DNA from 2 places in the Brachybacterium ginsengisoli genome. Region 2 is predicted to be linked to the other one. Evidence: predicted binding sites of a transcription regulator. Region 2 holds the regulator's gene; the other holds the start of a gene.
The links. The regulator HspR, encoded in region 2, represses chaperone genes until heat shock. The targets are predictions, from matches to a motif close to AAGTTGAGTCNNNNNGACTCAACTT.

Region 1 (3,254 bases), 1.9 Mb from region 2:
CACCGAGGACGCGCACGTCCGCAAGGGGCGTCCACCCCAGGTTTTCGTAGAGGTCGACCCCCCGTCCTGTCGCCATCAGCAGCCCCGTTTCGACGTCCTGCTCATGGGCGATGGCCAGGAGAGCACGGGTGACATAGGTGCCCAGGCCCTGTCGGCGGTGGGAGCTGGCGGTGTAGATGCGGTCCAGTACGGCGCAGCTGTCGACGATCGCCATGCGTCCCCGAGCGACGACTCGACCTTCCTGGATGACGGACAGGAGCGTCCAGCGGTCGAAGCTCTCTCGGGCGACCGTGCAGGAGTCCGGCGTGATCGGGTTCTCCACATCTTGCAGTGCCATGTCCGTGACCATGAGTCTCTCCTGGTCGCTGATCAGGTCGAGATCGCCACAGGATTCGAGGTCCGGAGGCGTCTCGTCGACAGCGGAGATGAGAGTCAGCAGGTGGTGCGGTGCGTCGGTGACGGAGGCTGATGCCCGGCGGAGCTCGTCCTCGCTCCAGCGGTACAGGATCGTCTCCGAGCCTGCGTCCCCGTCGCGCGGGCCGACGGTGTGCATGCCGCCCTCGTGGACGGCTTCATGGCCTCGGGTGCGGGCCCAGCCGTCCACCCAGAGTCGTACCAGGGTCTCGCTCAGCTGGTCATGCACTGCGATCACGTCCTCTCTGACGGTGCGACGGGTCGACCTCCCCCGGGCCCTCGGCGTCATGGGGTGCCGAGGGCCCGGGCGGCAGGCAGCGGATCAGGTTGCGGCGGACTCGATCTGCGCCGGCGCGTTGTCCACGGTGACGTCGATCCTGCGGGGCTTGGCCCTCTCACTGAGCGGGATCGTGACGCTGAGCACGCCGTTGCTGTAGCTCGCGGAGATCCGCTCGGTGTCCAGTCCCTGACCGAGGCTGAGCTGGCGCAGGAATGTCCCGCCGGTGCGCTCGCGGGTGATCCACTGTGCACCCTCGTCGGCCGGAAGGGTGCGCTCCGCGCGGATCGTCAGGAGCTGACCGTCGACGTCGACGTCGACCGATCCGGGATCGATGCCCGGAAGGTCGGCCGACAGGACGTAGTGGTCGCCGGCACGGTAGAGGTCCATCGGCATCTGCCGTGGTCCTCGACGTCCAGCATCGAGAAAAGTATGTGCGAAGCGTTCCATCTCCCGGAACGGATCGGTGGTGGCCATGGCGTCTCCTCTCTGATGTGACCCCGGGATTCCGGTGGTCGCCGACCTTGAGCCCCCTCGACTCAAGTGGCGGCAGATTAGCACTCTGCACGAGAGAGTGCCAGAGTCTGGCGCGGTGGTGCCGACTGCTGCGCGTCATCGGAGCGGGGCGGTGCTCCGTCGAGGTACCAGCGTCATGGGCAGGCGTGCCGGCGAGTCGACTCCCGCGCCCGTCTCGTCATCGATCAGGCTGATCAGCAGCTCGACCGCGGTGGCGGCCTTCAGGCGAACGTCCTGGGCGACAGTGGTCAGCTGCGGGCGCACCCAGCGGCTGACGGCCATGTCGTCGAATCCCACGAGGGATATCTGGCCGGGCACGTCGATGCCACGGTCCAGGAGCTCCCCCAGCAGCTCTGCCGCCAAGGTGTCACTCGCGGCGACCACTGCCGTAGGGCGGTCAGGTCCCAGCATGATCTGCTCGACGACGCGAGCCGCAGCTCGGGGTGCGTGATCCGCGTGTAGGGCGCGCACGGTGTCGATGCCCGCTCCTGCGGCAGCCGCGCGGAGCCCTGTGAGTCGTCGGGCCACGACGCCGTCGCCGGGAGTCATGGGGCCGACGAAGGCCAGGCGGCGATGCCCGAGCGCGATGAGGTGCTCTCCGGCTTCCACCCCACCCTGGTGATCGGCGACTCCGACCGTCCTCACGTGCTCGTCGCGAGAGTAGTTGTCGAGGAACACCAGGGGGCGCGCCTGAGTGCGCTCGAGCTCGTTGATCTCATCGGACACCGATCCGTAGACGATCAGGCCGTCTGCGCGCCAGGATCCGAGCGTCCGGGCCGTAGAGACCACGTCCGCGCTGGATGCGGTGATGAACGCGAAGCCGGCAGCGGAGACGGCCTGCTCGACGGCTCCGACCAGGATCGCGTCGTGGGGGTTCTCGAGGAGTTCGCGGCGTTCGTCCGGGTGGTGCACGACCAGGCCCAGCATTCGGGATCTGTTCGCGGCGAGGGAGCGGGCCTGAGCATCCGGGACGTACTCGAGCTCGGCGATGACCTTCCGGACGCGGGCGATGGTCGCCGACGACACCTTGTGCTCGCGGCCGTTGATGACGTTCGAGACCGTCATGCGGCTCACGCCGGCGGCTGCAGCGACGTCCCGAAGACTGCTCACTACGGCTCCTCAGCTGCTTGTCGACCGACCTACCGGTCGATGCTTGACCACCTGTACGGCGAAGCCTACTGTGACCGAGGTGGACCGGTAAACCATCACAGACCGGACCACATGAGGATGTCCCGCTCGGACGCCTCCCACGGGGGCGGGCAACGCCGCCTGCCTCCGCTGCTGATGAAGGAGCCCCGATGACCGATCGAACCGCACCCTCCCGCAGCTATGCCTCTCGCCGTGCACTGCTCGGCGGTGTCGGTCTAGCGGCGTTGTTCCCGACTCTCGCGGCGTGCGGGGGAGAAGCCCCGAGCGAGAAGGCCGCGGGCGACGTCGCCGCGAATTCCGAGGTGGACCTGCCGACGTATGTCGAGGAGACGGCGGTGACCCCGGACATCCCCGGGAGGAACGGATCCACCCCCGGATACACGACGTACCCCGAGGAGCTCCCTCGGACCGTGGACGCGCCCCCCGGTGCGGGTAGCACCTTCGAGCTGATGGTCCCCACCTGGAGCGCGGTCGCCTCGAATCTCGACAACGAGTACACGCGAGCACTCGACGAGGCGCTGGGCGCGACCCTGAGCTACCAGATGACGACCGGCAATGACTACGGCGACAAGCAGGCGGCAGTCTTCGCCTCGCCCGATGACGTGGCCGATTGGGTCTCGGTCTTCGGATGGAACCCGCCTCCGCGCTTCTCGCAGGCCGTCGAGTCCGTGTTCCAGGACCTGACTCCCTACCTCGCGGGCGACGGCATCTCGAAGTGGCCGAATCTGGCGAACCTTCCCACCGCGGCATGGAAGTTCGGTGTGTTCGGCGGCAAGATCTACGGCATCCCCGTCCAAGGTGAGATCGTCACGGATGCGATCTTCTATCGGGCAGATCTCTTCGACTCCCTGGGGCTCCAGCCGCCGGCGTCCGCCGACGAGTTCCTGGCGGTGTGCGA
Region 2 (3,254 bases):
CAGCTCAAGCGCGATCAGGCCGAGTACGTCAACTCGCGCCGCCGCATCGAGGGAGCCGCCCAGGTGAGCAAGGACGCGGCGATCGCCGGCGTGCTCGGCTCGCTGATCGGCGTCCTGGACGACGTGTCGCTGGGCCGCCAGCACGGCGACATCGTCGAGGGCACCCCGTTCCACGCGATCGCGCAGAAGCTCGAGGAGGTGCTCGGCTCCCACGGGCTGACGCGCTTCGGCGAGGTGGGGGAGGAGTTCGATCCGAACCTCCACGAGGCCCTCATGCACGAGGACTCCGAGGACGCCGAGACCACCACCGTCTCGCTCGTCATGCAGCCCGGCTACCGGATGGGCGAGCGCGTGCTCCGTCCCGCCCGCGTCGGCACCCGGGGTCCTGCCTGAGCGACGTGCCCACCATCGGCACCATCTGACGGACGCGGGGCCGGCCTCACCGGCCGGCCCCGCGCCCGTCGCCCCTGAACGACACCACCACGCATCGGAAGCTCCCGGAAGGAGACGCACATGTCCGGACAGGACTGGCTCGACAAGGACTTCTACGCGGTCCTCGGCGTCTCCAAGGACGCGAGCGCCGCGGAGATCAAGAAGGCCTACCGCACCCAGGCCCGCAAGTTCCATCCCGACCACCACCCCGACGACCCGGTGGCCGAGGAGAAGTTCAAGGGGATCGGCGAGGCCTACTCGGTGCTCAACGATCCCGAGCAGCGCCAGCAGTACGACGCGATCCGGGCCATGGGCTCCGGCGGCGCGCGCTTCTCCGCCGGACAGGGCGGCCCCGGCGGTGCCGGCTTCGAGGACATCTTCTCCTCGATGTTCGGCGGCGGCGGCCAGCCCGGTGCCCGTCCCGCCGGCGGCGGCGCGGGCAACCCCGACATCGACGACCTGCTGAAGATGTTCGGCGGCCAGGGCGGCGGCTTCGGCGGCGGAGGGCCCGCCGGGTTCTCCCCGAACCGCGCCCCGGCGAAGGGCTCGGACACCTCGGCCCGCACCCGTGTCAGCTTCCGCGACGCGGCGCTGGGCACCGAGCTGCGCCTCACCGTCGACGGCCGCACGGTCACCGTCCGCATCCCGGCCGGGGTGCACGACGGCCAGAAGATCCGCCTGCGCGGCAAGGGACGCCCCGGCCCCGGCGGTGCGCCCGCCGGAGACCTGCTGCTGACCCTCGACGTCGAGGAGCACTCCGTCTGGAGCGCCGAGGGCACGAATCTCCGGATCACCGTCCCGATCTCCTTCGACGAGGCGGTGCTCGGCACCACCCTGTCCGTCCCGCTGCTCGACGGCGGCACGGTCTCGCTCAAGGTCCCGGCGGGAACGCCGTCGGGTCGTACGCTGAGGGTGCGCGGCAAGGGGCTTCAGACCAAGAAGTCCACCGGCGATCTCCACGTCACCGTCCAGGTCGCCGTCCCCACCCATGTCGAGGGGGCCGCTAAGCAGGCCGTCGAGGACCTGCGTGCGGCCCTGGCCGAGGAGGACCCGCGAGCCGGGCTCACCGAGGCCGCCGCGCGTTGACGTCACGGCGCCGGCCCCACGAGGTCGACCCCTTGCTGCCGGCTCCGGCCCGCACCGCACGATCGGAAGGAGCACCTGATGCACGCGTCGCACCGCCTGGACGACCGGGCGCCGGTGTTCGTGATCTCGGTGGCTGCCGAGCTCTCCGGCATGCACCCCCAGACCCTGCGCCAGTACGACCGGCTGGGCCTGGTGATACCTCAGCGCACGCGCGGCCGCGGCCGGCGCTACAGCACCCGGGACATCGTCCGCCTGCGGGAGATCCAGGAGCTCTCCCAGGACCAGGGCATCAACCTCGCCGGCATCAAGCGGATCCTCGAGCTGCAGGACGAGGTGACCTCGCTGCAAGACCAGCTGGGTCGTGTCCGCGACACCCTGGAGACGATGACCCCGGCCCAGCGGCGCGTGTTCTCCGCCGACCGCGACGGGGAGATCAGCGCGCTGCGCCGCGGTGAGCGTCCCCGCCGCCGCGACAGCGGCAACGCGCTGGTCGTGTGGCGGCCTACGCGCCGGCCGTGACGATCTGCGAGGAGCGCGCCGGGAGCACCCCGGCGAGCCGGTAGATCTCCTGCAGCTGCTGGGCGACCTCGTCGAGGTCCACGCCCTCGGCGGCGCGGCGACCGGCCGCCGTCAGGTCCTCCAGCTCTCCGGTGAGCAGCGCCTCGAGGCGCTGCGCGACCTCGCCCGCGAAGCCGGGGCCGTCCCCGGTGACCTGGTGCGTGAGCACGCCGTCGGGCATCGCGTCGCGGTACAGCGGGATCCCGCGCACCAGCGCGGGGATCCCGCAGGCGAGCGCCTCCCACAGCACGATCCCCTCGGTCTCCTCCTTGGTGAGGAAGCAGAAGGCGTCCGCGCCGCAGTACGCCTCGCGCAGCTGCTCAGCCTGCACGTAGCCGGGGAAGAGGGCGTTCGCCGGCGCGTCGGCCAGGGCCTTCTCCACCTCGGCGGTCAGCAGGCGAGGATCGGTCCGGCCGTACCAGACGAAGGTGACCTCCGGCATCCGACGGGCCACCTCGACCCAGTCCAGGATCCCCTTGCGGCGCAGCTGCATACCGACGCTGATGACCACCTGCGCCTCCGGGGCGAGGCCCAGGGAGTCGCGCAGGCGCTCACGAGCCGACGGGTCCGGGCGGAAGAAGGTCGTGTCCACGCCGTTGGAGAGCACCCGGATCGGGGCGCGCAGACCGTACTTCGGCGCGGAGATCAGATCCTTCGAGTACTGGCTGGGGGTGACCACCGTGTCGCCGCGGCGGTACAGGTGCGCGATCCAGCGCCGGAACATCGGCGCCAGGCGGTTCGACCCCGGGAAGGAGTCGCGGAAGTCGTCCTCCGTGGAGTGCGCCCATACGAGGGCCGGGCGCCGGCGCAGCCGTGCCCAGCGCGCCAGCAGCAGGGTGTCCGGGAACGGGGTGTTCAGGTGGACCACGTCGAAGGGGCGCAGCGGGTTGGTGACCACCTCATGGCCCAGCGAGCGCACCGCCGACTCCTGATGGCGGATGGCCGCGCCGATCCCGGATTCCTTGGCGAGGGCGGCGAGGCCTGTCGGCAGGAGGACGCGCAGAGGCCGGCCGTCGACGGGTGCGGCGGCGAGAGGGGCAGGGGCGGGGCGCCGACGGGCGCGGGATCTCATGAACATGACGAGGTTCCGTTCACCAGGGCAGGAAGCGAAGGATGAGGGTGCTGATGCCGAGGCCGTAGGCGATCAGGGCCCACGGCTTGCACAGCAGGATGATCGC

Region 1: a site for HspR is predicted at 1,213-1,237, ahead of CFK41_RS02360 (Hsp20/alpha crystallin family protein). Genes of this name have one in related genera too.

What each region holds. Positions count from the first base shown of each region.
Region 1 covers NZ_CP023564.1:535,782-539,035, forward strand. The annotation lists gene CFK41_RS02355 (GNAT family N-acetyltransferase) at 1-652, opposite strand, end outside; gene CFK41_RS02360 (Hsp20/alpha crystallin family protein) at 737-1,168, opposite strand; gene CFK41_RS02365 (LacI family DNA-binding transcriptional regulator) at 1,304-2,317, opposite strand; gene CFK41_RS02370 (extracellular solute-binding protein) at 2,506-3,254, shown strand, end outside.
Region 2 covers NZ_CP023564.1:2,432,360-2,435,613, reverse strand. The annotation lists gene CFK41_RS10860 (nucleotide exchange factor GrpE) at 1-393, shown strand, start outside; gene CFK41_RS10855 (DnaJ C-terminal domain-containing protein) at 514-1,518, shown strand; gene CFK41_RS10850 (heat shock protein transcriptional repressor HspR) at 1,597-2,037, shown strand; gene CFK41_RS10845 (glycosyltransferase family 4 protein) at 2,021-3,154, opposite strand; gene CFK41_RS10840 (TVP38/TMEM64 family protein) at 3,168-3,254, opposite strand, start outside.